DNA from 2 places in the Citrobacter sp. KH_055_1 genome. Region 1 is predicted to be linked to the other one. Evidence: predicted binding sites of a transcription regulator. Region 1 holds the regulator's gene; the other holds the start of a gene.
The links. Region 1 encodes PurR, which represses purine synthesis genes. Its sites were predicted from a motif close to CANGCAAACGTTTGCNTG; they were not measured.

Region 1 (15,134 bases):
TGATCCTGCCCAGCACGTCTGATGGTACAGCGTTGCTGACGGCGCTGAAAAACATGCACGCGCGTTTGCTGGAACATGCCCGCTTACTCTGGCAACCCGAAACCACCGATGCGATCCGCTCAGCCCACGAAGGGGTAATCGGCCAGATTCTGACCATGAATCTGCTGCGTATTCAGGCATTCTGGAGCCACTATCGCTTTCGACGGCAGAATGCCCTGCTCAATTTACTGCTGCATCAGCAACTGCGTCTGACCAGCGTGATCTCCAGCCTGCGCAGAATGCTGCTTAACTGGCCAAATCCTCCTGCTCACACCCGGGAAGTCATCGAACAGCTACTCAGTGCACTGGTGAAATCCGATACCGATAGCTACACGGTAGCCCGCATTATTGCCCCCCTGCGTCCGCAGGACTCCCACGACTACCGGCATGTCGCCTTCTGGCAACGGCTACGTTATTTCTGCCGAATTTACCTGCAAAGCAGCCATTATCTGCATTTGCTGGAAAAAGGCGTGACCGCCGAGCGCATTAGCGTGAACCGCACGCCGGGCCTGGCCCGCCATACCGACAACGCGGAAGCCATCTGGAGTGGGTTACGTACCTTCATCACATTGATGGTGATTGGCGCGTGGAGCATCGGCGCACAATGGGAATCCGGCGCGGGTGCGCTGACGCTGGCGGCGATTAGCTGCGTACTGTATTCCGCCGTTGCCACCCCGTTCAAATCACTCTCACTGCTGATGCGCACGTTAGTGCTGCTGTCATTGTTCAGCTTTGTGGTGAAGTTCGGTCTGATGGTACAAATTACCGACCTGTGGCAATTCATTCTGTTTCTCTTCCCACTGCTCGCCACCATGCAACTGCTAAAGCTGCAAATGCCTGCTCTGGCGGGGCTTTGGGGGCAGTTGATCGTCTTTATGGGATCGTTTATCGCCGTAACCAATCCGCCGGTGTATGACTTCGCCGATTTCCTGAATGATAATCTGGCAAAAATAACCGGCGTAGCGTTATCCTGGTTGGCCTTTGCTATCCTGCGGCCAGGCTCAGACGCGAGAAAGAGTCGTCGTCATATTCGCGCCCTGCGCCGGGATTTTGTCGATCAGCTCAGTCGGCATCCGGCACACAGCGAAAATGAATTTGAGTCGTTAACCTATCATCATGTCAGCCAGCTCAGTAACAGCCAGGATGCGCTGGCGCGTCGGTGGTTATTACGCTGGGGCGTCGTGTTGCTGAACTGCACGCATGTGGTGTGGCAGCTGCGCGCCTGGGAAGCGCGCTCCGATCCGTTGGCCCGCGTCAGGGACGTGTGTATTTCACTGCTGCGCGATGTGATGAGCGAGCGTGGCGTCCAGCAGCGTCCACTGAATGCCACGCTTAACGAGTTACAGCGCATCTGCGATACGCTTGCCCATCATCATCAGCCTGCCGCACAAGAGCTGGCGGCGCTTATCTGGCGTTTACACTGTTCGTTGTCTCAGCTTGAACAGGCTCCGCCGCCAGGCACGCTGAGCCGTTGATTATTTGATAACCCCGCAGGCGTAACGCGCCCCGCCACCGCCTAGAGGTTTTGGCTGATCGGACATGTTATCGCCACCCACATGGACCATCAGCGCCTTACCTTTGACCTCATCCAGTGATTTCAGGCGTGGGGCGGTAACAGCCGTTGTGGCGTGACCTTCGGCATTGACCACCAGCAACGGTAGGTCGCCCATGTGCCCAGCCCCCTCCGGACCTTCATGTTTTCCGGTTTTATGCGGGTCAAGATGTCCCCCTGCCGATTCAGCGGCAGAAGCTTTGCCTTCTTTAATCGCAGGCTGACAGCTGCCGTTGGCATGGACATGGAAACCATGTTCTCCTGGCGGCAGTGCTTTCAGGTCAGGCGTAAACGCCAGCCCTTGCGCAGTTTCAGAAATAGTTACTGAACCAATCGACTGACCTACCCCTTGCGAAGTCACCAGGTTCATCTCAACTTGCTCACTGGCAGCCTGTGCGCCCGCACAGGCCAGTAAGGTGATTATGGCGATACTCAAACGCTTCATACGACCTCCGTCACTATGTGTCTGACTGATAAGTGTAAACCAGTGACGCAATTTTGAGCGACGGAACGCCGAAAACGCGATTACGGTACGTCGTAACCCAGCGCGGCTTTACGGATACGGAACCATTGCTGGCGGGACATGGTTAACGATTCGGCCTCAATAGCAGCGCGAACACGCTCAATTTTCCCTGAGCCAATAATCGGCAGCGGCTGTGACGGTAGACGGAGGATCCACGCATAGACCACCTGCTCAATGGACTGCGCATTCAATTCTTGCGCAATGACGGCGAGTTCATTGCGCAGCGGTTGGAAAGCATCATCATTGAACAGTCGTCCACCACCCAGACAGGACCAGGCCATTGGCCGGATACGCAGTTGTTGCAGCTGATCTAAGGTGCCATCCAGCAGCAGTGGCTGATGCACCGGGGAAATCTCAACCTGATTGGTTGCCAGCGTAAACGGCAGACGTGATTGCAACAGGGAAAACTGCGCAGGCGTAAAGTTAGACACGCCAAAGTGACGCACTTTGCCGCTATGATGCAGTTTCTTAAACGCTTCAGCCACTTCGTCGGCATCCATCAGCGGATCGGGACGATGGATCAAGAGCAGATCAATATGGTCGGTCGCCAGCAGTTTCAGCGACTGCTCCGCGCTGGCAATAATATGGTCGCTGTCGGTGATGTAGTGACCGAGGGTATTTTCCGCCCGTGCCGTGGTGGCAATACCGCATTTGGTCACGATCTGCATTTTTTCACGCAGATGCGGAGCCAGCTTCATCGCCTCGCCAAACGCCGCTTCGCACTGGTATCCACCATAAATATCAGCGTGATCGACGGTGGTTACGCCCAGGTCAAGATGTTCTTCAATAAAGCTGACGAGCTGGCGCGCGGACATATTCCAGTCCATCAGCCGCCAGTACCCCATGACAAAGCGAGAAAATTCCGGGCCTTGCGGCGCAATAGTAATACGCTGAACCATAGCAGCTTCCTTAACAATGAGTGTGCATCGAGTATACGCAATTACGCTTTTAAAAGAGTGAAGGTTGTTGCGGTTCTTCTGGCGGGCTGGGTTTGTTTGCACGTAATTTACGCATCAGACGCTGACGACAAAGACGCAGCACATCCTGCTTTTCGGCATCGCTCATTTTCTGCCAGTTAAAGCGCTCATCCCGGCTACGAAAACATCCACGGCAAAAGCCGCGTTCGTCGGACTGGCAGATCCCACGGCACGGGCTCTGGACGGGGAAAAACTCCAGCTGTTCGGCCACATCCCCTCCTTACGTAAGATAGTTATACCTATTGAAGACGCTAACTGAATTTCTGGCAAGCGCTATTGCATTAGACCGACTGGTCTATTACACTCCATGCCATGAACAAAGCAACTGAACACGACACACGCGAACATCTTCTGGCAACCGGCGAGCAGCTTTGCATGCAGCGCGGTTTCACCGGTATGGGTTTAAGCGAACTGCTGAAAACCGCCGAGGTGCCCAAAGGGTCGTTTTACCACTATTTTCGCTCTAAAGAAGCGTTTGGTGTTTCCATGCTTGAACGCCATTACGCGGCCTACCACCTTCGGCTGGCCACACATTTAGCATCGGGTGCCGGTAACTACCGCGACAGAATCCTCGCCTACTATCAGGAAACCCTGAATCAGTTTAGTCAACACGGCATTATTAGCGGTTGCTTAACGGTCAAACTGTCGGCTGAAGTATGCGATCTCTCTGAAGATATGCGTACGGCGATGGATAAAGGCGCTCGGCACATTATTACCCTGCTGGCGCAAGCGCTGGAAAAAGGTCGCGACACACACTGCCTGTCGTTTAGCGGCGAACCGCTGCAGCAAGCGCAAGTGCTGTATGCGCTGTGGCTCGGGGCCAACCTGCAGGCCAAGATGTCTCGCAGTGCCACCCCACTGGAAAATGCGCTGGCACACGTTAAAAACATTATTGCAACGCCTGCCGTTTAACAGGCGTTTTTATTTACCCAATTGCTAGACGACCGGTCTATTCATACCTGGAGTTAATATGTCATCTGAAAAATTGTTTTCCCCGCTGAAAGTAGGAGCCATCACGGCGGCCAACCGCGTATTTATGGCCCCACTGACGCGCCTGCGTAGCATTGAACCTGGCGACATCCCAACTCCGCTGATGGCCGAGTACTATCGCCAACGCGCCAGCGCTGGTCTTATCATCAGCGAGGCCACTCAGATATCTGCTCAGGCAAAAGGCTACGCCGGTGCGCCGGGATTACACAGCGCAGCACAAATTGAAGCCTGGAAAAAAATCACCGCCGCCGTCCACTCTGAACAAGGTCATATTGCCGTACAGTTGTGGCACACCGGTCGTATCTCTCATGTCAGCCTGCAGCCGAACGGACAACCGCCAGTTGCCCCTTCCGCCATCAGCGCCGGTACCCGTACCTCGCTGCGCGATGAAAACGGTCTGGCAACGCGTGCCGACACCTCAATGCCGCGCGCCCTGGAAACCGACGAAATCCCCGGCATCGTCAATGATTTCCGTCAGGCCATCGCCAACGCACGCGAAGCTGGCTTTGACATGGTTGAGCTGCACTCTGCCCATGGCTATTTGCTACACCAGTTCCTGTCACCCACCTCTAACCAGCGTACCGATCAGTACGGCGGCAGCGTCGAAAATCGTGCACGTCTGGTGCTGGAAGTCGTTGATGCCGGTATCAAAGAATGGGGCGCAGACCGGATTGGCATCCGCGTATCCCCTATCGGCTCTTTCCAGAACGTTGATAACGGCCCGAATGAAGAAGCCGATGCGTTGTACCTGATTGAACAGCTGGGTAAACGTGGTATCGCTTATCTGCACATGTCCGAACCAGACTGGGCCGGCGGAGAGCCGTATAGCGATGCGTTCCGCGAGAAAGTTCGCGCGCGTTTCCACGGTCCGATTATTGGTGCTGGTGCCTACACCCCGGAAAAAGCAGAAGCGCTGATTGAGAAAGGGTTGATCGACGCCGTCGCCTTTGGCCGCGCCTATATTGCCAACCCGGATTTGGTCGCACGTTTGCAGCACAAAGCAGAACTGAACCCACAGCGCGCAGAGAGTTTCTACGGCGGCGGTGCAGAGGGTTACACGGATTATCCGACCCTGTAATTGCGCAATCTCCGTTCTGGCATTGATAGCGGCGCAACAACGCCGCTATACTAAAACAACATATTGAATGTACTAGCCATTTTTGAAGGGGAAAAAGATGCGTTTACTTCATACCATGCTGCGCGTAGGTGACCTGCAGCGTTCCATCGAATTTTACACCAACGTGCTGGGCATGAAGCTGCTGCGTACCAGTGAAAACCCTGAATACAAGTATTCTCTGGCCTTTGTCGGTTACGGTCCTGAGACCGATGAAGCCGTCATTGAGCTGACCTACAACTGGGGCGTCGACAAATATGACCTGGGCACTGCCTACGGCCACATTGCTCTGAGCGTAGACAACGCCGCAGAAGCCTGCGAGCGCATTCGTCAGAACGGCGGCAACGTGACGCGCGAAGCGGGTCCGGTCAAAGGCGGGACGACGGTTATCGCATTTGTAGAAGATCCGGACGGTTACAAAATCGAACTGATCGAAGAGAAAGACGCAGGCCGCGGCCTGGGTGACTAACCTCCCCTCGGGCGCAGATCGTCTGTGCCCGTAGTTTTATACTCATCATTTTGTCATAATACGCGCTGCAATTTTCCCGTATTAAGAGACCCAGATGTCCGATAACGCTCAACTTTCCGGTCTGTGTGACCGTTTTCGTGGTTTTTATCCTGTCGTCATTGATGTAGAAACAGCAGGATTTAACGCCAAAACCGATGCGCTGCTCGAGATTGCAGCCATCACGCTGAAAATGGATGAACAAGGCTGGCTGATGCCGGACATGACGTTGCATTTCCACGTCGAACCGTTTGAAGGGGCAAATCTGCAACCAGAAGCACTTGCGTTTAACGGTATTGATCCGAGCAACCCGCTGCGCGGCGCGGTCAGCGAATACGACGCCCTGCACGCCATCTTCAAAATGGTGCGTAAAGGCATCAAAGACAGCGGCTGCAATCGGGCGATTATGGTTGCGCATAATGCCACCTTCGATCACAGCTTCATGATGGCAGCCGCCGAACGCGCCTCGCTGAAGCGCAACCCATTTCACCCGTTTGTGACCTTTGACACTGCGGCCTTAAGCGGTCTTTCGCTCGGGCAAACCGTACTGTCTAAAGCGTGTCTGGCTGCAGGAATGGAGTTTGATGGCAACCAGGCGCACTCTGCGCTGTATGACACCGAACGGACGGCAGTGCTGTTTTGCGAAATCGTTAACCGCTGGAAACGCCTTGGTGGGTGGCCCCTGCCAATGCCTGAAGAGGCATAAGCGGACCATAAAAAAAGCGACCAGATTGGTCGCTTTTTCGTTTCTGCTGATTACTCAGCGTCCGGCTCTTCGGTTTTGTACTTCGCCGCAGTCTCTTTGATAAGCTGCTGCAATTCACCGCGCTGGTACATTTCGATTAAAATGTCGCAGCCGCCAACCAGCTCACCATCAACCCACAGCTGCGGGAAGGTTGGCCAGTTTGCGTATTTCGGCAACTCGGCGCGAATATCCGGGTTTTGCAGAATATCAACATAAGCAAAGCGTTCACCACAGGCAGACAGCGCCTGCACAGCCTGAGCGGAAAAACCGCAGCTTGGCAGTTTTGGAGAACCTTTCATGTACAGGAGAATCGGGTTTTCAGCGATCTGGCGCTGGATTTTTTCGATAGTGGTGCTCATTATCTTGCTTCCTTAACTTCTTTTACGGCAGTAGTCTGACATTGTAACGGGTCTGACTGACAACGGAAAATAACATTTTTCTTACGGTTATTATTTTATCGCCAGTCGCCATAAGTTGCATTCAGAATCTTACTTATCCCTTTTATGCACAAGGAATTGATTATCCCTTCGCCAGTATTGGCGTTGATTGCTGTTTTTTTTTGCGGTCGGTAACGAAACACTATTTTAAACAAAAAAAGCTATTAACTTTCCCCGTTTCTATAGATTAGAATCATCAAGTTTTGAAAATCACACGCAGGCATGATAGACCTGCCCTAACAGAGGACTGCTCAGTGGCGCGGATAAACCGGATCTCGATCACGCTCTGTGCTTTGCTTTTTACCACACTCCCTTTTACGTCAGTGGCCCATGCTTCCAAGCAGGCCAGGACGACACCTGCCGTTTCCCACACGCTCAAAACGGTAGATAAAAAGAAAAGCGCGACAGCCAGTAAAAAAGTCACACAAACCAGCAAGAAAACGGCAAAAAAAACCACCAGTAAATCCAGCACCAAAACCGCTTCCTCTTCCAAAAAACGCACCGCGACACCTGCAAAAACAACCAAAACGGTCAACCGTCGCAGTAAAGTCGCAACAACACAAACCGCTGCGGTCACCTGGACTGAAAAATGCACCCCGCGCAAAGGTCACAAGCCGCGCTGTGTAAAAGTAAAATCAACAGCCCCGGTAGCCCTCGCTGATGCCCATAAAGTGAAAGTGCAAAAAGCGACCAAAACCGCGATGTCTACTCTGATGAACCAGATCGGTAAACCCTACCGCTGGGGTGGCTCTTCGCCGAGAACCGGTTTTGATTGCAGTGGTCTGGTTTATTACGCGTATAAGGACCTGGTGAAGTTCCGCATTCCGCGTACTGCCAATGAAATGTACCACCTGCGCGACGCAGCACCGATCGACCGCGATGAACTGAAAAACGGCGATTTGGTCTTCTTCCGTACCCAGGGCCGCGGCACCGCCGATCACGTTGGTGTCTACGTTGGCAACGGTAAGTTTATTCAGTCACCACGTAGCGGTCAGGAGATCCAAATCACCTCCCTGAGTGAAGATTACTGGCAGCGCCACTATGTGGGCGCTCGTCGTGTCATGACGCCAAAAACAATTCGCTAAAATCTTACCCTACAGTATGTGCTGTAGGGTAAGTTCTTCTTTTGCATAACCTTTCAATTTGCTACCCTATCCTTACTCACAATGAGGCTATTGTGTGTACTCAATATAAATAATAAGGAGAGAAGCAATGTCGTTCGAATTACCTGCATTACCGTATGCCAAAGATGCTCTGGCGCCGCACATTTCTGCTGAAACGCTGGAATACCACTATGGCAAACACCACCAGACTTACGTTACTAACCTGAATAACCTGATCAAAGGCACGGCGTTTGAAGGCAAATCACTGGAAGAGATCGTACGTAGCTCTGAAGGTGGTGTGTTTAACAACGCGGCTCAGGTCTGGAACCACACCTTCTACTGGAACTGCCTGGCACCCAACGCGGGCGGCGAACCGACCGGTGAACTGGCTGAAGCCATTGTTGCATCTTTTGGTAGCTTCGCTGACTTCAAAGCGCAATTCACCGATGCGGCGATCAAAAACTTCGGCGCTGGCTGGACCTGGCTGGTAAAAGGTACTGATGGCAAACTGGCTATCGTTTCCACGTCAAATGCCGGAACACCGCTGACCACCGATGCAACGCCGCTGATGACCGTTGATGTGTGGGAACACGCCTACTACATCGACTATCGCAACGCGCGTCCTGGCTACCTGGAACATTTCTGGGCGCTGGTGAACTGGGAGTTTGTTGCGAAAAACTTCGCAGCATAAAAATGATAACGCAGAAGGGACTCCCTTCTGCGTTTTAGCGTTAGTTCGTGACGCTGCAGGCCTCGTCAGGCTGTTTTCTCGCGGAGACAAAGACCAGTAGCAACGCCATCCCAGCCACAATTGCCCCCATCACCGGGACAAAACTGTAACCTAAACCACCCGATATCACTGCGCCACCCGCCGCCGCACCTAGCGCATTCCCCAGATTAAACGCACCAATGTTGACCGAGGATGATAAGCCCGGCGCGTCGCTGGCAACGCGCATCACACGCATCTGTAACGGCGGAACTACCGCAAAGGTTGCCGCGCCCCAGACTACCATGCTGATGGCTGCACCCAATTCACTACGCGCCAGTAACGGGATTGCCAGCATAATCACCATCAATAGCAGTAAGAAGCCTTTCAGCGTGCCGTTGACTGAGCGGTCCGCCAGCTTGCCGCCCAGATAGTTACCGATTGAGAACCCGACGCCAATCAGCACCAGCATTCCGGTTACAAAGGCAGGCGTGGCATGGGTGATGCTATGTAGCACCGGTGAAATATAGGTATAGAGCGTGAACATCGCACCGGCGCCCAGCACAGTAGTCAGCAACGCTGACACCACCTGCGGGCGCATGAGCACCGCCAGCTCTCTGCGCACGTTCGGGCGCTCCCCTGCTCCGCCTTTCGGCAACGAGAAGAACAGGCTGACCATCGAGATAACCCCCAGACCCGCCGTTGCCATAAAGGACATGCGCCAGCCGATGGTTTCACCCAGCCAGGTCGCTGCAGGAACGCCACCAATATTGGCGATGGTGAGTCCCATAAACATGGTGGCGACAGCGCTGGCCTGTTTGTGCTTTGGCACCACGCTTGCCGCTACAACCGAGCCGAGACCAAAAAAGGCCCCATGGTTAAGACTGGTCAGAATACGCGACAGCATCAGAGTAGTGTAATCGGGAGATAACGCCGACAGCACGTTGCCGAGCGTAAAAATCGCCATCAGAAAAATCAGCGCATTGCGGCGCCCGCGATGAGAAAGCAATAAGGTCATTAACGGTGCACCGACCATCACCCCTACCGCATAGGCGCTAATTAGCATCCCTGCCGCCGGAATCGAGACATCGACGCCTTTAGCGATGACGGGTAATAACCCCATCGGAGAAAACTCTGTCGTGCCGATACCAAACGCCCCTATCGCCAGCGCCAGTAGTGGATAATTTATTTTCATACAGCGACTCCGTAACGTCGAGCCGTGGCACGACACAGAATAAGAGTCAAAAGCATGACATTGATCGCAAAAATAATAAAGTTAACAAAAATGCAAAAGACTTTTGCTTATTTGCAAACAATAGCAGTGGGGGGACGGGTTGGCGGGATGAGGGAGATAGCTCTCCCTCGGCGATACATCAATGCAGCGCGGCGGTTAAACCACTGGCAACAATCAAACCCAGAACAATAATGGTGGTGACTAACGAAAATTTCAGATCGGTGCTCATCAAGTTTTCTCCTTTTTATTCCCACACAAAAAGTGATATTGCGCATTTTTGCACACTTGAAGGTAAAAATCTCTCACGATTTATATTGATAAATGCTTTTAACTCTTCCCCTTTTCGTAAAGATCAGACAAAATTCCACGCTTACTTGATTAGCGTACCGGCCATTGACCCCTTCCTGACGTTCCGTGTCGTTTTCCTGGCGTACCGCAACCCTGATGTTGCGCGAAGGGTGTGTGAAGGCAAACGTTTACCTGGAGTATTCTCAGGAACTTAGGATATGGTCTGGAGTGAGATGTAATGGCAACAATTAAAGATGTAGCGAAGCGAGCAAACGTTTCCACTACAACCGTATCACACGTAATTAACAAAACACGCTTTGTCGCGGAAGAAACGCGCAATGCCGTCTGGGCAGCAATTAAAGAACTACATTATTCCCCAAGCGCGGTGGCACGCAGTCTGAAGGTGAATCACACTAAATCGATTGGCTTGTTGGCGACCAGCAGCGAAGCCGCCTACTTTGCGGAAATCATCGAAGCCGTTGAGAAAAACTGCTTCCAGAAAGGCTATACGCTGATTCTGGGCAACGCGTGGAACAGCCTCGAGAAACAGCAGGCCTACCTCTCCATGATGGCGCAGAAGCGCGTAGATGGTCTGCTGGTGATGTGTTCTGAATACCCGGAACCTCTGCTTTCCATGCTCGAAGAATATCGCCATATTCCGATGGTGGTGATGGATTGGGGCGAAGCCAAAGCCGATTTTACCGATACGGTCATCGATAACGCCTTTGAAGGCGGTTATATGGCAGGCCGTTATCTGGTTGAACGCGGTCATCGCGAGATTGGTGTGATCCCAGGACCTATGGAGCGTAACACCGGCGCCGGACGCCTGGCGGGCTTTATGAAGGCGATGGAAGAAGCGCTGATTAAAGTGCCTGACAACTGGATTGTCCAGGGCGATTTTGAGCCTGAATCCGGGTATCGCGCCATGCAGCAGATCCTCTCCCAGTCGCACCGCCCGACCGCCGTCTTCTGTGGTGGTGATATCATGGCGATGGGCGCGCTTTGCGCCGCTGACGAGATGGGCCTGCGCGTCCCGCAAGATGTGTCGCTGATTGGTTACGACAACGTGCGTAACGCCCGCTTCTTCACCCCGGCATTAACCACCATTCATCAGCCAAAAGATTCGCTCGGTGAAACGGCCTTTAACATGCTGTTAGACCGTATCGTGAATAAACGCGAAGAGTCACAGTCTATTGAGGTGCACCCGCGCCTGGTAGAACGTCGCTCCGTGGCCGATGGTCCGTTCCGCGATTATCGTCGATAATCTGTTGTGCGGGAGCCTTACTCTGGCTCCCGCAGCCACTCTTTATTCAACGTTTCACTGTCCCCTAAATAGTCCAGCAGCCATCTCAGTGCGGGTGACGTATCGTTTTGCTGCCAGGTCAGGCAACACGCGGCATCAGGAAAGGGATTTTCAAGCTGTAGTGCAACCCATTTTCCGCTGTCGATCCACGGTTTGGAAAAATGCGTTGGCACCATCCCAACACAGAGTCCAGCCGATAAACAGGTGGCAGATGACTCCCAGTCAGGCACTACCACCCTTTTTTGGTTATCCAGTAGCCAGGTAATACGTTTTGGCAACGTACGGGAGGTGTCTTCTCGTACCAGCGACGGCCAGTTGCGCAACGTATCGTCACTGAGCGGTCCCGGCATCGACGCCAGCGGATGATGACTTGCCACCACGCAGTTCCAGCTCAACATTCCCATATCGCGAAACGTATAGCGCCCCCCTACCGGAATAGCCTGCGTCGCGCCAATCGCCAACTCCACGCGCCCGTCCGATAACGCATCCCAGACGCCGTTAAACACCTCCTGAAAAACGATTAACTCCACATCATCAAAATGACGGTAGAAATCCACAATCATCTGTCGGGTCCGTTCCGGCCTGACAATATTATCGACGGCAATCGCCAGTTGCCCACGCCAGCCGTTGGCAATTTGCTGACATTGTTGGCGAGTGATCTGCATTTTTTTGATAACAGAGCGCCCTTCTTTTAAAAAACACGCCCCGGCGGGGGTTAATTCCACATCCCGATGGCGACGTTCGAAAAGAGGCACAGCCAGCCACTCCTCCAGTTGACGCACGGTATAGCTCACCGCCGAAGGCACGCGGTGCAACTCCTGGGCGGCAGAACTAAAGCTGCCGTTGCGTGCGACTGCATCCACCACTTCAAGGGAATATTCTGACCACATACTCTGCCTGCAAAAAATTTGAAATCAATAAGCAAATATTAGCGTTTCACAGCAAGAATTTCACTCACTACACTCAGCGGCACTGTTCTATTGCTTATAAAGAGAAATAATGATGCAACCTGGAAAAGGGTTTTTAGTCTGGCTGGCAGGTCTTAGCGTGCTCGGTTTTCTGGCAACGGATATGTATTTGCCAGCATTTGCGGCTATTCAGTCCGATTTGCAAACCCCAGCATCAGCCGTCAGCGCCAGCCTTAGCCTGTTCTTGGCGGGTTTTGCCATCGCGCAACTTCTGTGGGGGCCACTCTCCGACCATTATGGCCGCAAGCCTATTTTGCTACTGGGCCTCTCCATCTTCGCGCTGAGCAGTCTTGGCATGCTTTGGGTCGAAAACGCCACCGGCTTGCTGGTGTTGCGCTTTATCCAGGCTGTGGGCGTCTGTGCGGCGTCGGTTATATGGCAGGCGCTGGTTGCTGATTATTATCCCTCGCAAAAAGTGAACCGTATCTTTGCCACCATTATGCCGCTGGTCGGGTTATCTCCCGCGCTCGCGCCATTATTAGGCAGTTGGATCCTGATGCATTTTTCCTGGCAGGCTATCTTTGCCACCCTGTTTGCCATCACCCTGATCCTGATGCTGCCGGCCCTGCGCCTGAAGCCCACGGCTAAAGCGCGTGACGATAGCCAGGATAAGCTCACCTTTGCCACCCTGTTGCGCTCCAGAACCTACCGCGGCAACGTGCTGATTTATGCGGCCTGTTCCGCGAGCTTTTTCGCGTGGCTGACCGGTTCGCCATTTATCCTGAGCGAGATGGGCTATAGCCCGGCCGTCATTGGCCTGAGCTATGTGCCGCAAACCATCGCCTTTTTGATCGGCGGATACGGCTGTCGTGCCGCCCTGCAAAAATGGGAAGGTCGTCAATTACTGCCGTGGCTGCTCATTCTGTATGCAGTGAGCGTTATCGCTACCTGGGCGGTCGGCTTTATTCACCACGTTGCGCTAGCCGAAATCCTGATCCCATTCTGCGTGATGGCAATAGCGAACGGTGCTATCTATCCGATTGTCGTTGCTCAGGCTTTGCGTCCCTTCCCACAGGCAACAGGACGTGCCGCAGCCCTGCAGAATACGCTGCAACTGGGCTTATGCTTCCTGGCAAGTCTGGTTGTGTCGTGGTTGATCAGCACGCCGCTATTCACCACCACCGGCGTCATGCTGTCTACGGTGTTGCTGGCCGCGCTGGGGTACAAAATGCAGTCGCAGAAAGAATGTCGCTCTCACGCTGATGAGGTTTCTACTGCTGCGCCTGGCGAATCACATTCATAGCGCTTGAATAATTAATTAGCGGGCTAATATTTTTTGATTGAACCCACAAAAATTCAGGCCTATACTGATTTCCAGTTGTTACAAAAACGATAATTTTTATGTGTTAACGGGAACACGCATGTTCCCGCTTAACCACGGATGGCCTTTTCGGTAAGGGGTTCTCCCTTCCTCTGTTCTACGTCGGAAAACAGATTCGCGGATTCATTCCGTGAGATTTCTCACAAAGCCCAAAAAAGCGTCTACGCTGTTTTAAGGTTCTGATCACCGACCTGTGATGGAGAAGCTATGAGTTCATCGTGTATAGAAGACGTCAGCGTACCAGATGATGACTGGTATCGAATCACCAGTGAATTATTAAACCGTGCGGGCATTACCATTAATGGTACTGCACCGGCAGATATTCGCGTTAACAACCCCGATTTTTACAAGCGAGTTTTACAGGAAGGTTCGCTGGGTTTAGGTGAAAGTTATATGGATGGCTGGTGGGAATGCGATCGGCTGGACATGTTTTTTACTCAGGTTTTACGTGCCGGCCTTGAAGACCAACTCCCCCGCCACTTTAAAGACACGCTGCGAATCGCCGCCGCGCGCCTGTTCAATTTACAGAATAAAAAACGCGCGTGGGTTGTCGGAAAAGAACACTACGATTTAGGCAACGATCTCTTCACCCGCATGCTTGATCCCTACATGCAATATTCCTGTGCCTACTGGAAGGACGCCACGACCCTGGAGTCAGCCCAACAGGCGAAGCTCAATATGATCGCCGAAAAATTACAGCTCAAACCGGGGATGCGCGTGCTGGACATTGGCTGCGGCTGGGGAGGCTTGTCCCAGTTTATGGCCGCCCATTACGGCGTCAGCGTCGTGGGGGTGACCATTTCTGCCGAACAGCAGAAACTGGCACAAACACGGTGTGAAGGGCTGGATGTCACTATTTTGCTTGAGGATTACCGCGACCTGCACGATCGTTTCGACCGCATTGTCTCCGTTGGCATGTTTGAGCATGTGGGTCCAAAAAACTACAACACCTATTTTGATGTTGTCGATCGCAATTTAAAACCAGAGGGTCTGTTTTTGCTCCACAGCATTGGATCCAGAAAAACCGACAATAACGTCGATCCGTGGATCAATAAGTATATTTTCCCGAATGGTTGCTTGCCGTCCGTGCGCCAGATTGCGAAAGCCAGCGAGCCGCATTTTGTTATGGAAGACTGGCACAACTTTGGCGCCGATTACGATACTACACTGATGGCCTGGCATACGCGCTTTATGGCAACCTGGCCTGAAATCACCGATCACTACACCGAGCGCTTTAAACGTATGTTCAGCTACTACCTCAACGCCTGTGCCGGCGCATTTCGCGCCCGTGATATTCAGCTCTGGCAGGTGGTATTCTCACGTGGCGTA
Region 2 (15,134 bases), 1.6 Mb from region 1:
ATGCGACGCTGGCGGGTGTGATTGTCGGTTTCTTCATCCCGTTGAAGGAAAAGCATGGCCGTTCTCCGGCGAAACGTCTGGAGCATGTGCTGCATCCGTGGGTGGCCTATCTGATTCTGCCGTTGTTTGCCTTCGCCAATGCGGGGGTTCCACTGCAGGGTGTGACGATGGACGGATTGACCTCCATCCTGCCGCTGGGGATTATCGCCGGCCTGCTTATCGGTAAACCGCTGGGGATTAGCCTGTTCTGCTGGCTGGCGTTACGCCTCAAGGTGGCGCAGCTGCCTGAAGGCACGAACTTCCAGCAAATCATGGCGGTGGGTATTCTTTGCGGGATTGGCTTTACGATGTCTATTTTCATCGCCAGCCTAGCGTTTGGTAACGTTGATCCGGAGCTGATTAACTGGGCGAAACTGGGGATCCTGATTGGTTCTCTGCTATCGGCGGTGATCGGTTATAGCTGGCTGCGTACCCGGTTAAACGCGTCAGCCTGAGCCGATAACCCTTTGGTGACAATTTTCAGGGAGAGAGTATGTCTCATATAAATTACAACCACCTGTATTACTTCTGGCATGTGTATAAAGAAGGTTCGGTGGTGGGGGCCGCAGAAGCGCTTTATCTGACACCGCAAACCATTACCGGGCAGATCAAAGCGCTGGAGGAACGCTTACAGGGGAAGTTGTTTAAGCGTAAGGGGCGAGGGCTGGAGCCTAGTGAGCTAGGCGAATTAGTTTTTCGTTATGCGGACAAAATGTTCACTTTAAGCCAGGAGATGCTGGATATCGTGAACTACCGCAAAGAGTCTAACTTGCTGTTCGATGTGGGCGTGGCGGATGCGTTATCTAAACAGCTGGTCAGTAGCGTGCTCGACGCTGCCGTCGTTGACGATGAACAAATCCATCTACGCTGCTTTGAATCCACGCATGAGATGCTGCTGGAGCAGCTCAGCCAGCACAAGCTGGATATGATTATCTCCGACTGCCCAATCGACTCAACGCAGCAGGAAGGGCTGTTCTCGGTAAAAATCGGCGAGTGTTGCGTGAGTTTCTGGTGCACCAATCCGCTGCCGGAGAAGCCGTTTCCAGCCTGCCTTGAGGAGCGTCGCCTGCTGATACCAGGACGTCGCTCAATGCTCGGGCGCAAGCTGCTGAACTGGATTAACTCGCAGGGACTGAACGTTGAGATCCTCGGAGAGTTTGACGATGCCGCCTTGATGAAAGCCTTTGGCGCTACGCACAATGCTATTTTCGTCGCCCCTACGCTCTATTCGAACAATTTCTACGCTGATGATTCCATCATTGAGATTGGACGCGTGGAGAATGTGATGGAGGAGTACCATGCCATTTTTGCGGAGAGGATGATCCAGCATCCGGCGGTGCAGCGTATTTGCAATGCTAACTACTCGGCATTGTTTGCGCCGGGGAGTAAGTAAACAGACATAAAAAAACCCGCTTACGCGGGTTTTTTCACAAAGCGACAGCAAGCAGGCGATTAAGCCAGTTTGTTGATCTGTGCAGTCAGGTTTGCTTTATGACGTGCAGCTTTGTTTTTGTGGATCAGACCTTTAGCAGCCTGACGATCCACGATTGGTTGCATTTCGTTAAATGCTTTCAGTGCAGTAGCTTTGTCGCCAGCTTCAATAGCTGCGTATACTTTCTTGATGAAAGTACGCATCATAGAGCGACGGCTAGCGTTGTGCTTGCGGGCCTTTTCAGACTGAACGGCGCGCTTCTTAGCTGATTTGATATTAGCCAAGGTCCAACTCCCAAATGTGTTCTATATGGACAATTCAAAGGCCGAGGAATATGCCCTTTTAGCCTTCTTTTGTCAATGGATTTGTGCAAATAAGCGCCGTTTAAAATGCAGCACTCGTTGCGTAGTGATGGCGCAGGATTCTACCAGCTTGCGTGCTGTGAATACAGCTTTTCCACGAGAAAAGTTGAATTGATTGGTCAGCGGAGGACCGCATTTTGTTTCATAACAATGAAAACAATCTTCTTTCTGTTTCGCAGAACCAATCGCCGGTTAACCTTGACCGCGGTACAGGGTATACTTTCACGATTTTCACTGTTTTGAGCCAGACATGAAGCTGATACGAGGCATACATAATCTCAGTCAGGCCCCGCATGGGTGTGTGCTGACTATTGGTAATTTCGACGGCGTGCACCGTGGTCATCGCGCGTTGTTGCAGGGCTTACAGGAAGAAGGGCGCAAACGAAATTTACCGGTCATGGTGATGATTTTCGAGCCGCAGCCGCTGGAGCTGTTTGCGACTGAAAAGTCACCTGCGCGACTGACCCGCCTGCGGGAAAAGCTGCGTTATCTGGCGGAATGTGGTGTTGATTACGTGCTGTGCGTGCGTTTTGACCGGCGTTTTGCCGCATTAACGGCGCAGAACTTTATCAGCGACCTGTTGGTGAAGCGCCTTGGCGTACAATTTCTTGCCGTAGGTGATGATTTCCGCTTTGGCGCTAGCCGCGCGGGCGATTTCTTGTTATTACAGGAAGCGGGCGCGGAGTATGGCTTTGATATCACCAGCACCCAGACCTTCTGTGAGGGCGGGGTGCGAATCAGCAGCACTGCTGTGCGCCAGGCGCTAGCAGAAGATAATCTGCTGTTAGCCGAAAGCTTACTGGGCCATCCGTTTACCATTTCAGGACGGGTGGTACACGGCGACGAGTTAGGGCGGACCATCGGGTTCCCCACGGCGAATTTACCGCTTCGTCGCCAGGTTTCTCCAGTTAAAGGGGTGTACGCGGTTGAGGTGATGGGCTTGGGCGAAACGCCTTTACCCGGTGTCGCGAATATCGGAACCCGCCCAACGGTGGCCGGTGTACGCCAGCAGTTAGAAGTGCATCTACTGGATGTTGTAATGGACCTCTACGGTCGCCATATAGATGTCGTGCTGCGTAAAAAAATACGCAACGAGCAGCGATTTGCCTCGCTGGATGAACTAAAAGCGCAGATTGCGCGTGATGAGTTAACTGCCCGCGAATTTTTTGGGCTATCAAAACCGGCTTAACGCCTATACGAGTTTTAAATACGGAACCGAGAATCTGATGAGTGACTTTAAATCAACCCTGAATTTGCCGGAAACAGGGTTCCCGATGCGCGGCGATCTCGCCAAGCGTGAACCGGGAATGCTGGCGCGTTGGACCGATGATGACCTGTACGGCATCATTCGTGCGGCTAAAAAAGGCAAAAAAACCTTTATTCTGCATGATGGCCCTCCTTATGCGAATGGCAGCATTCATATTGGTCACTCCGTTAACAAGATTCTGAAAGACATTATCGTGAAGTCCAAAGGGCTTTCCGGTTACGACTCCCCTTATATCCCTGGCTGGGACTGCCACGGCCTGCCTATCGAACTGAAAGTAGAGCAGGAGTTCGGCAAGCCGGGTGAAAAGTTCACTGCCGCAGAGTTCCGCGCCAAGTGCCGCGAATACGCCGCAACGCAGGTTGACGGTCAGCGTAAAGACTTTATCCGTCTGGGCGTGCTGGGTGACTGGCAGAAGCCGTACCTGACGATGGACTTCAAAACCGAAGCCAACATCATTCGCGCGCTGGGTAAAATCATCGGTAACGGCCATCTGCATAAAGGCGCGAAGCCGGTGCACTGGTGTGTAGACTGCCGTTCCGCGCTGGCGGAAGCGGAAGTTGAGTATTACGACAAAACCTCCCCGTCTATCGACGTTGCGTTCCACGCCGCCGATCAGGATGCGGTGAAAGCGAAATTTGGCGTTTCTGACGTGAATGGCCCGATCTCTCTGGTTATCTGGACCACCACTCCGTGGACCCTGCCGGCTAACCGTGCGATTTCTCTGGCCCCTGATTTTGACTATGCACTGGTGCAGATTGACGGTCAGGCCGTGATTCTGGCAAAAGATCTGGTCGAAAGTGTGATGCAGCGTCTCGGCGCGGCGGATTACACCATTCTGGGCACGGTAAAAGGCGCTGAGCTGGAACTGCTGCGCTTTACCCATCCGTTCATTGGCTTTGATGTTCCGGCGATCCTGGGCGATCACGTGACGCTGGATGCCGGTACCGGTGCGGTACACACCGCACCTGGCCACGGTCCGGATGATTACGTGATTGGTCAGAAATACGGCCTGGAAGTCGCAAACCCGGTAGGGCCAGATGGTACCTATCTGCCGGGTACGTACCCGACCCTGGATGGAGTTAACGTCTTCAAAGCGAACGATGTTGTCGTGGCGCTGCTGACTGAAAAAGGTGCACTGCTGCACGTTGAGAAGATGCAGCACAGCTATCCGTGCTGCTGGCGTCACAAGTCACCGATCATCTTCCGTGCCACCCCGCAGTGGTTTGTCAGCATGGATCAGAAAGGCCTGCGTGCGCAGTCGCTGAAAGAGATTAAAGGCGTGCAGTGGATCCCCGATTGGGGCCAGGCGCGTATTGAATCGATGGTCGCCAACCGCCCTGACTGGTGTATCTCCCGTCAGCGTACGTGGGGTGTGCCGATGTCTCTGTTTGTCCACAAAGACACTGAAGAGCTGCATCCGCGCGCCATCGAACTGATGGAAGAAGTGGCTAAACGCGTTGAAGTTGACGGTATCCAGGCGTGGTGGGATCTCGATCCCAAAGATATCCTCGGTGATGAAGCCGATCAGTACGTCAAAGTACCGGATACCCTGGACGTATGGTTCGACTCCGGTTCTACCCACTCATCCGTCGTCGACGTGCGTCCTGAGTTTTCGGGGCATGCGGCAGATATGTATCTGGAAGGCTCTGACCAGCATCGTGGCTGGTTCATGTCTTCGCTGATGATCTCCACTGCGATGAAGGGCAAAGCGCCGTACCGTCAGGTACTGACCCACGGTTTCACCGTTGATGGTCAGGGCCGCAAGATGTCCAAGTCCATCGGTAATACCGTTTCTCCGCAGGACGTGATGAACAAGCTGGGTGCGGATATTCTGCGCCTGTGGGTGGCGTCTACCGACTATACCGGTGAAATGGCTGTTTCTGACGAAATCCTGAAACGTGCTGCTGACAGCTATCGCCGTATCCGTAACACCGCGCGCTTCCTGCTGGCAAACCTGAACGGGTTTGATCCGGTGAAAGACATGGTGAAACCGGAAGAGATGGTTGTTCTGGACCGGTGGGCTGTGGGCTGTGCGCAAGCGGCGCAGGACGAGATCCTCAAAGCCTACGAAGCCTATGACTTCCACGAAGTGGTACAGCGCCTGATGCGTTTCTGCTCCGTCGAAATGGGTTCGTTCTACCTTGACATCATCAAAGACCGTCAATACACCGCGAAAGCGGACAGCGTGGCGCGTCGTAGCTGCCAGACCGCGCTGTTCCATATTGCTGAAGCGCTGGTGCGTTGGATGGCGCCGATCATGTCCTTCACCGCAGATGAAATCTGGGGCTACCTGCCGGGCGATCGTGAAAAATACGTCTTCACCGGTGAGTGGTATCAGGGGCTGTTTGGCCTGGCCGATACCGAAGCGATGAACGATACGTTCTGGGACGAGCTGCTGAAAGTGCGTGGCGAAGTGAACAAGGTCATCGAGCAGGCACGTGCAGACAAGAAAGTGGGCGGTTCTCTGGAAGCGGCAGTGACCCTGTACGCTGAACCTGAACTGGCTGCCAAGCTGACAGCGCTGGGCGAAGAGTTACGCTTTGTTCTGTTGACCTCGGGTGCGACCGTTGCGGACTATGCTGCAGCACCGGCCGATGCTCAGCAGAGCGAACTGCTCAAAGGCTTGAAAATTGCTCTGAGCAAAGCCGAAGGCGAGAAATGCCCGCGCTGCTGGCATTACACGACCGACGTGGGTCAGGTGGCGGAACACGCAGAAATCTGCGGACGCTGTGTCAGCAACATCGCCGGTGATGGCGAACAACGTAAGTTTGCCTGATGAGTCAGCCTCTTTGTTCAACAGGACTCCGCTGGCTGTGGCTGGTGGTAGTCGTGCTGATTATTGATTTGGGCAGCAAGTACCTGATCCTCCAGAATTTTGCTCTGGGGGATACGGTGTCGCTGTTCCCGTCACTGAATCTGCACTATGCGCGTAACTATGGCGCGGCGTTTAGCTTCCTGGCTGACAGCGGTGGCTGGCAGCGGTGGTTCTTTGCCGGTATCGCGATCGGTATTTGCGTCATTCTAATGGTGATGATGTATCGCTCGAAGGCGACGCAGAAGCTGAATAACATCGCGTATGCGTTAATCATTGGCGGTGCACTGGGCAACCTGTTTGACCGCCTGTGGCACGGCTTCGTCGTGGATATGATTGACTTTTACGTCGGTGACTGGCATTTCGCCACCTTCAACCTTGCCGATACGGCGATTTGTATCGGTGCGGCGTTGATTGTGCTGGAAGGCTTCTTACCGGCGAAAGAGAAAAAAGCCGCATAAAAATATGCCGGATGGCGCTATGCTTATCCGGCCTACACTCTACTGCGAATCTTGTAGGCCCGGTAAGCGTAGCGCCACCGGGCAAACAGGCGGCAGCACTTTTAAAGAGCAATCTGCATGTCTAAATCAGTACAGAGTAACAGTGCGGTGCTGGTGCACTTCACCTTAAAGCTCGACGATGGCTCCACCGCAGAGTCAACCCGCAGCAACGGCAAGCCTGCGCTGTTTCGCCTGGGCGACGGTTCTCTGTCTGAAGGACTGGAACAACACCTGCTGGGGTTAAAAGAGGGCGATAAAACCACTTTTGCTCTGGAGCCTGATGCTGCTTTTGGCGTATCAAGCCCGGACCTCATTCAGTATTTCTCGCGTCGGGAGTTTATGGACGCGGGTGAGCCAGAAATTGGCGCTATCATGCTCTTTACCGCAATGGACGGCAGTGAGATGCCTGGCGTGATCCGCGAAATCAACGGTGATTCCATCACGGTTGACTTCAACCATCCGCTGGCTGGGCATACCGTTCATTTTGATATTGAAGTGCTGGAAGTCGAACCGGCACTGGAGGCGTAAAATGCAGATCCTGTTGGCTAACCCGCGCGGATTTTGCGCTGGCGTAGACCGCGCTATCAGCATTGTGGAAAACGCGCTGGCTATCTACGGCGCGCCGATTTATGTCCGTCATGAAGTGGTGCATAACCGCTATGTGGTGGATAGCCTGCGCGAGCGCGGCGCTATTTTTATTGAGCAAATCAGTGAAGTACCGGACGGTGCGATCCTGATTTTCTCCGCCCACGGCGTGTCTCAGGCCGTGCGTAACGAAGCCAAAGGCCGCGATCTGACGGTCTTTGATGCCACCTGCCCGCTGGTGACCAAAGTGCATATGGAAGTCGCGCGCGCCAGCCGCCGTGGCGAAGAGTCGATTCTGATTGGTCACGCCGGACACCCGGAGGTTGAGGGTACGATGGGCCAGTACAGCAACCCGCAGGGGGGGATGTACCTGGTGGAATCGCCGGAAGACGTTCTGACGTTGAATGTCAAAAATGAAGGTAAGCTCTCCTTCATGACCCAGACTACGCTCTCGGTTGATGACACCTCTGATGTGATTGATGCCCTGCGTCAACGCTTCCCGAAAATTGTTGGGCCGCGCAAAGACGATATCTGCTATGCCACCACCAACCGTCAGGAAGCGGTTCGTGCGTTGGCGGAGCAAGCGGATGTGGTACTGGTTGTCGGCTCGAAAAACTCGTCGAACTCCAACCGCCTGGCAGAACTGGCCCAGCGTATGGGCAAGGCCGCGTATCTGATTGACGATGCGACCGATATCCAGGAAGTCTGGGTGAAAGATGCGGCGTGCGTCGGCGTGACGGCCGGTGCTTCTGCGCCGGATATTTTGGTACAGAACGTGATTGTCCGTCTGCAGGAGCTCGGCGGTGGGGATGCTATCCCACTGGAAGGCCGTGAAGAGAACATCGTTTTCGAAGTGCCGAAAGAGCTGCGTGTGGATGTTCGTGAAGTAGAGTAACTCTTTCGCGTCATGATTATGAGAAGATGCCAGACTTAACGTCTGGCATTTTTTTGGAGAAACCATGCGCTTACCGATCATTCTTGATACCGATCCCGGCATTGATGATGCGGCGGCGATTGCCGCTGCACTGTTTTCCCCTGAGCTGGATCTGCAGCTGATGACGACGGTGGCAGGCAACGTGTCGGTGGAAAAAACGACCCGTAATGCGTTGCAGTTGCTGCACTTTTGGAATGCGGATATTCCGTTGGCGCAGGGGGCCGCTATGCCGCTGGTGCGGCCGCTGCGTGATGCGGCTTCAGTGCACGGTGAGTCCGGTATGGCAGGGTATGATTTTGTCGAACACAATCGGCAGCCGCTGGCGAAACCCGCCTTCCAGGCAATTCGAGATGCGCTGATGCATGCCCCGCAGCCCGTTACGCTGGTGGCAATTGGCCCGTTGACCAATATTGCTCTGTTGCTTACCCACTATCCTGAATGCGTATTCAATATACGCCGCCTGGTGATGATGGGCGGTTCAGCCGGGCGCGGTAACTTTACGCCCAATGCGGAGTTTAATATTGCTGTCGATCCCGAAGCGGCGGCGAAGGTCTTTTGCAGTGGGCTGGAGATAGTCATGTGCGGGCTGGATGTCACCAACCAGGCCATGCTGGCACCAGAGTACCTGGCAACATTACCCGCACGTAATCAGACGGGGAAAATGCTGCATGCGCTGTTCAGTCATTATCGTAGCGGCAGCATGAATACCGGTCTGCGTATGCACGATCTCTGCGCCATTGCCTGGCTGGTCCGCCCGGATCTGTTCACGCTCCAGCCCTGCTTTGTGGCGGTGGAAACCCAGGGGGAATACACCTCGGGAACGACGGTAGTGGATATCGAGGGTCGCCTTGGGCAGCCTGCCAACGCGCAGGTCGCGCTGGCGCTGGATGTTGACGGCTTCCGCCAGTGGGTCGCTGAGGTGCTGTCACGCGCGCCATAATCAACGGCCAGATTGAGGCAATTTCTCGCTAAGGTAATCAATCATGGCCCGCATTCTGGCGGGCATATGTTGGTTGCGTGTCCATAAGAGCCACAGATCGCCGCTGTAATCGCTGATAAACTCCCACTCCGGTAATACCTGGACAATCTCGCCGCTGGCAAGCGTTTCACGGGCGGTAAACAGCGGCAGGCTGCCAATCCCCAGATGATGCTTTACCGCGTCCAGCCGCACGCCGGTATGGTTGGCAGCATAACGCCCATGAGTTTGCAGAGTTTCAATTTTATCCCCACGGCGAAACTTCCAGCGCGAATCGGCGGGCGTTTCGCCAAGGCTAATACAGCTATGATCGCGTAGGGCTTGTGGGGTATCGGGCGTACCGTGCTGGCGCAAATATTCCGGCGTGGCGCAGATAACGTGACTGACCGGCATCAGCGGCTTGCCGTACAAACCCGGCGACGGCGACTGACTGATGCGCAGTGCCAGATCCACGCCATCATCAATCAAGTCCATATAGCGGTCTTCCAGCCTCAGACAGACATCCACGTCCGGGAAGCGGGTGAAAAACTCCGCCATTAAAGGGTGAATAACAAAACGCCCGACCGCCTTTGGCACGCTGACCGTTAGCTTCCCTTGGGCAATAGCCTGGCGGCTGCTGCCGGAGTCTACCGCCATTTGCGCGGCGTTTAGCATCTCTTGCGCGTGTTCATAAACCATCTTCCCGGTCTCGCTTAGCGCCAGCTTACGGGTGGTGCGGTGCAGCAGTTTGCTGCCTAATGCCTGCTCAAGCCGCGAGACGCTGCGGCTGATAGCGGAAGGCGTTGCGCCGGATATTTTGGCGGCGGCGGAGAAACTCCCCTGGTCGACAATCAACACAAAGGTGGCAAGGTCAGGAAGCAGGTTGGGATTCATTTGTGCGTACCGGGCAAAGATGCATTGAATGTTGATGGGATTATCGGTGCTGGTAAAGTGAATATACTCTGCTCATCAAGAGGAGAACAACCATGACTGAACGTCTTTATTACACCAGCGATGACACCCGAGGCCATGCGACGATCACACACTGCACGGCAGAACCCGATGGGCGCTATGCGATTACGCTCGATAGCACGCTGTTTCATCCACAGGGCGGCGGACAACCCTCGGACAGTGGCGCGATCGGTGGCGTCCCGGTTGAAGGCGTGATGACGCGCGGTGAAGAGGTGGTGCATATTGTGGCGCAACCGCTGCCGCCTGGCGAAACGACGCTGCATATTGATGCTGCTGTCCGCCATCTTCACGCCCGTCTGCACTCAGCCGGGCACATGATTGGTAAGGCCGGTGAAATATTTGGTTGGCGACCGGTTAAAGCGCACCATTGGCCGAATGAAGGGCGCATTACTTTTGCGATAGGTGAGGGCAGCACTTTGCCGGAAGCAACACAACTGATGGCGAAAATTGGCCAATGGCAGACCGACAATCTTGCGCGCCGAATTACCTTTGACGGCGGCTTACGCCAGGTCGGTTTTGGTGACCTACCGGGATATCCTTGTGGCGGTACGCACGTGGCCCGTTTATCCGAGCTGGGTGAGGTGATCATTACACAGGTTAAGCTGAAAAAAGGGCAGATGGTGGTGAGCTATACTCTAGCGGCCTGAAAATGGGCTGGCAGAAACGGTCACGCGAATTGGCTACCTACCGTTGGGTTTTAAAGTGCTTTTCTTATCGTCTGTCGCCATTCTGAGCGAGTTTGACTTCTTTCCCCGACTGCGGCAATGATTCATCCTGCGGGGTGAATCATGTCTTTTACTGATATTCCTCTCTGTTTATCATTAATTTCTAATTATGGACGTTTTCGGCTGGCGACCCTGTCGCGGGCTGGTTACTCTGAAAACGATTTACGCAATTTTAACAAAAGAGAATAGCTATGCATGATGCACAAATCCGCGTCGCCATTGCAGGCGCCGGTGGCCGCATGGGACGGCAGTTAATTCAGGCTGCGATGGCGATGGAAGGAGTACAACTGGGGGCGGCACTAGAGCGTGACGGCTCCTCTTTACTGGGCAGCGATGCTGGTGAGCTGGCGGGCGTTGGAAAATCTGGCGTAACCGTTCAGAGCAGCCTCGAAGCGGTAAAAGACGATTTCGATGTCTTTATCGATTTTACCCGCCCGGAAGGCACGCTGACGCATCTGGCATTTTGTCGGCAGCATGCAAAAGGCATGGTGATTGGCACGACCGGGTTTGATGATGCCGGTAAGCAGACCATTCGCGATGCCTCGCAGGATATCGGCATTGTGTTTGCCGCCAACTTTAGCGTCGGCGTGAACGTGATGCTTAAACTGCTGGAGAAAGCGGCGAAGGTGATGGGCGACTACACCGACATCGAAATTATTGAAGCGCACCACCGTCATAAAGTCGACGCACCGTCAGGGACGGCGCTGGCGATGGGGGAGGCGATTGCCGGGGCGCTGGACAAAGATTTAAAGGACTGTGCCGTCTACTCGCGTGAAGGTTACACCGGTGAACGTGGGCCTGGCACTATCGGTTTCGCCACGGTGCGTGCTGGTGACATCGTCGGGGAACATACGGCGATGTTCGCCGATATTGGCGAACGTATCGAGATTACGCACAAAGCGTCCAGCCGTATGACGTTTGCCAACGGTGCGGTAAGATCGGCGATGTGGTTGAAAGGTAAGTCAAATGGTCTTTTTGATATGAAAGATGTGCTTGATTTAGGCGGTTTATAAGGTTTTATTACCCTTCGTGATGTGGTTATTGTAATCATAATTTATTGATTACATAGGGCAATATTTTATTGCCCTTTTATTTTTCCATTGTTTTTATAGTTTTCAATTAAAACACTTATTTTAAGATGTTTTGTAATGTGTTTTTGTTGCCTCAATGTAAATTTTGACCAAATGGTCCACTTTTTTGTCTGCCATGATTCATTTTTACATTCTTGACCTCCCGCAAGCGTTTTCTACCGTTACTTAGCTGATCTTTTTGCCTGTTAAATCACATGATTTGTCCCAGTGGCGTAAAATAATAATAAAAAATCCCCTTTTGGGTAGACTTTTTCCCGGGCTGTCTCTAGAATGCCGCCGTTTGCCAGAAATCCATAGGTAAGCAAATTTGCATTGATTCATACTGCGTTAATGAATTAATATGCAAATAAAGTGAGTGAATATTCTCTGGAGGGTGTTTTGATTAAGTCAGCGCTATTGGTTCTGGAAGACGGAACCCAGTTTCACGGTCGGGCCATAGGGGCAACAGGTTCGGCGGTTGGGGAAGTCGTTTTCAATACTTCAATGACCGGTTATCAAGAAATCCTCACTGATCCTTCCTATTCCCGCCAAATCGTCACCCTTACTTATCCTCATATCGGCAATGTCGGCACCAATGAAGCCGATGCAGAATCTTCTCAGGTACATGCGCAAGGTCTGGTCATCCGCGACCTGCCGCTGATTGCCAGCAATTACCGCAATACCGAAGACCTCTCTTCTTACCTGAAGCGCCATAACATCGTGGCGATTGCCGATATTGATACCCGTAAGCTGACCCGTCTGCTGCGCGAGAAAGGCGCTCAGAACGGCTGCATCATCGCAGGGGATAACCTGGATGCACAGCTGGCGCTGGAAAAAGCGAAAGCCTTCCCGGGCCTGAACGGCATGGATCTGGCGAAAGAAGTCACTACGGCAGAACCGTATGGCTGGACACAGGGAAGCTGGACGCTGGAAGGCGACCTGCCGGAAGCAAAATCCGCTGAAGAACTCCCGTTCCACGTGGTTGCCTACGATTTCGGCGCGAAACGCAACATTCTGCGTATGCTGGTGGATCGCGGCTGCCGCCTGACGGTTGTGCCTGCGCAGACCTCCGCAGAAGACGTATTAAAGATGAATCCGGACGGTATCTTCCTGTCCAACGGTCCTGGCGACCCGGCACCGTGTGACTACGCGATTGCCGCGATTCAGAAATTCCTCGAAACCGATATTCCGGTGTTTGGCATCTGTCTCGGCCATCAGCTGCTGGCGCTGGCGAGCGGTGCGAAGACCATCAAGATGAAGTTTGGCCACCACGGCGGCAACCATCCGGTGAAAGATATCGATAACAACACCGTGATGATTACCGCGCAGAACCACGGTTTTGCGGTGGATGAAGCCTCGATGCCTGCTACCTTGCGCGTCACACACAAATCACTGTTCGATGGCACCCTGCAGGGTATCCATCGCACCGACAAACCGGCGTTTAGCTTCCAGGGCCACCCTGAAGCGAGCCCGGGGCCGCACGATGCTGCGCCGCTGTTCGACCACTTTATCGAGTTAATTGAGCAATACCGTCAGTCCGCGAAATAATCAGGAGTTAAAAGAGCCATGCCAAAACGTACAGACATAAAAAGTATCCTGATTCTGGGCGCGGGTCCGATTGTTATCGGCCAGGCGTGTGAGTTTGACTATTCCGGCGCGCAGGCGTGTAAAGCCCTGCGTGAAGAGGGTTACCGCGTTATTCTGGTCAACTCCAACCCGGCGACCATCATGACCGACCCGGAAATGGCCGATGCCACTTACATCGAGCCAATTCACTGGGAAGTGGTACGCAAAATTATCGAAAAAGAGCGCCCGGATGCGGTACTGCCTACCATGGGCGGCCAGACGGCGCTGAACTGCGCGCTGGAGCTGGAGCGTCAGGGCGTACTTGAAGAGTTCGGTGTGACCATGATTGGTGCCACCGCCGATGCGATTGATAAAGCAGAAGATCGCCGTCGCTTCGACATCGCAATGAAGAAAATCGGTCTCGACACCGCGCGTTCTGGTATCGCCCACACCATGGAAGAAGCGCTGGCGGTTGCCGCTGACGTCGGCTTCCCGTGCATCATCCGCCCGTCCTTCACCATGGGCGGTACCGGCGGCGGTATTGCCTATAACCGCGAAGAGTTTGAAGAGATTTGCGAACGCGGTCTGGATCTTTCCCCAACGAAAGAGCTGCTGATTGATGAATCGCTGATTGGCTGGAAAGAGTACGAGATGGAAGTGGTACGTGACAAAAATGATAACTGCATTATTGTCTGCTCCATCGAAAACTTCGACGCCATGGGCATTCATACCGGTGACTCCATTACCGTGGCACCTGCCCAGACGCTGACCGACAAAGAATATCAAATCATGCGTAACGCCTCGATGGCGGTACTGCGTGAAATCGGCGTAGAAACCGGCGGGTCTAACGTGCAGTTTGCGGTGAACCCGAAAAACGGCCGCCTGATTGTCATTGAAATGAACCCACGCGTTTCCCGCTCCTCGGCGCTGGCCTCGAAAGCGACCGGTTTCCCGATTGCCAAAGTGGCGGCGAAACTGGCGGTCGGTTATACCCTCGATGAGCTGATGAACGACATCACCGGCGGCCGTACTCCGGCGTCGTTCGAACCGTCTATCGACTACGTTGTGACTAAGATCCCGCGCTTTAACTTCGAGAAGTTTGCCGGTGCTAACGACCGTCTGACGACGCAGATGAAGTCCGTCGGCGAAGTGATGGCGATTGGCCGCACACAGCAGGAATCGCTGCAAAAAGCGCTGCGCGGTCTGGAAGTGGGCGCCACCGGTTTCGACCCGAAAGTGAGCCTGGATGACCCGGAAGCGCTGACCAAAATTCGTCGCGAGCTGAAAGATGCAGGCGCTGAGCGTATCTGGTACATCGCCGATGCGTTCCGTGCTGGTCTGTCCGTTGATGGCGTCTTCAACCTGACCAACATTGACCGCTGGTTCCTGGTACAGATTGAAGAACTGGTGCGTCTGGAAGAAAAAGTTGCAGAGCTGGGGATTAACGGCCTCGACGCTGATTTCCTGCGCCAGCTCAAGCGTAAAGGCTTTGCCGATGCGCGTCTGGCAAAACTGGCTGGCGTGCGCGAAGCGGAAATCCGCAAACTGCGCGAACAGTATAAGCTGCACCCGGTTTATAAACGTGTGGATACCTGCGCCGCAGAATTCTCCACCGACACTGCCTACATGTACTCCACCTATGAAGAAGAGTGCGAAGCGAACCCGACTCAGGATCGCGACAAAATTATGGTGCTGGGCGGTGGCCCGAACCGTATCGGTCAGGGTATCGAATTCGATTACTGCTGCGTACATGCGTCGCTGGCGCTGCGCGAAGACGGTTACGAGACCATTATGGTCAACTGTAACCCGGAAACGGTTTCTACCGACTACGACACCTCCGACCGTCTGTACTTTGAACCGGTAACGTTCGAAGACGTGCTGGAAATCGTGCGTATCGAGAAGCCGAAAGGCGTTA

Region 2: carA (glutamine-hydrolyzing carbamoyl-phosphate synthase small subunit) is a predicted target of PurR. The motif match lies at 11,816-11,833, and genes of this name have one in related genera.

Annotation. Positions count from the first base shown of each region.
Region 1 covers NZ_CM174473.1:2,437,378-2,452,511, forward strand. The annotation lists partial or broken gene AC3ITF_RS11350 (FUSC family protein) at 1-1,539, shown strand, start outside; gene sodC (superoxide dismutase [Cu-Zn] SodC) at 1,515-2,036, opposite strand; gene AC3ITF_RS11360 (aldo/keto reductase) at 2,117-3,013, opposite strand; gene AC3ITF_RS11365 (DUF1289 domain-containing protein) at 3,063-3,302, opposite strand; gene AC3ITF_RS11370 (TetR/AcrR family transcriptional regulator) at 3,404-4,003, shown strand; gene AC3ITF_RS11375 (alkene reductase) at 4,062-5,159, shown strand; gene gloA (lactoylglutathione lyase) at 5,257-5,664, shown strand; gene rnt (ribonuclease T) at 5,759-6,406, shown strand; gene grxD (monothiol glutaredoxin 4) at 6,457-6,804, opposite strand; gene AC3ITF_RS11395 (C40 family peptidase) at 7,137-7,967, shown strand; gene sodB (superoxide dismutase [Fe]) at 8,095-8,676, shown strand; gene AC3ITF_RS11405 (MFS transporter) at 8,717-9,886, opposite strand; gene cydH (cytochrome bd-I accessory subunit CydH) at 10,065-10,154, opposite strand; gene purR (HTH-type transcriptional repressor PurR) at 10,452-11,477, shown strand; gene punR (DNA-binding transcriptional activator PunR) at 11,495-12,406, opposite strand; gene punC (purine nucleoside transporter PunC) at 12,519-13,727, shown strand; gene cfa (cyclopropane fatty acyl phospholipid synthase) at 14,013-15,134, shown strand, end outside.
Region 2 covers NZ_CM174473.1:4,012,549-4,027,682, reverse strand. The annotation lists gene nhaA (Na+/H+ antiporter NhaA) at 1-494, shown strand, start outside; gene nhaR (transcriptional activator NhaR) at 533-1,432, shown strand; gene rpsT (30S ribosomal protein S20) at 1,492-1,755, opposite strand; gene AC3ITF_RS18925 (DUF2575 family protein) at 1,861-2,076, shown strand; gene ribF (bifunctional riboflavin kinase/FAD synthetase) at 2,084-3,022, shown strand; gene ileS (isoleucine--tRNA ligase) at 3,060-5,876, shown strand; gene lspA (signal peptidase II) at 5,876-6,373, shown strand; gene fkpB (FKBP-type peptidyl-prolyl cis-trans isomerase) at 6,491-6,940, shown strand; gene ispH (4-hydroxy-3-methylbut-2-enyl diphosphate reductase) at 6,942-7,892, shown strand; gene rihC (ribonucleoside hydrolase RihC) at 7,957-8,871, shown strand; gene AC3ITF_RS18890 (LysR family transcriptional regulator) at 8,872-9,780, opposite strand; gene AC3ITF_RS18885 (alanyl-tRNA editing protein) at 9,873-10,505, shown strand; gene dapB (4-hydroxy-tetrahydrodipicolinate reductase) at 10,775-11,596, shown strand; gene carA (glutamine-hydrolyzing carbamoyl-phosphate synthase small subunit) at 12,053-13,201, shown strand; gene carB (carbamoyl-phosphate synthase large subunit) at 13,220-15,134, shown strand, end outside.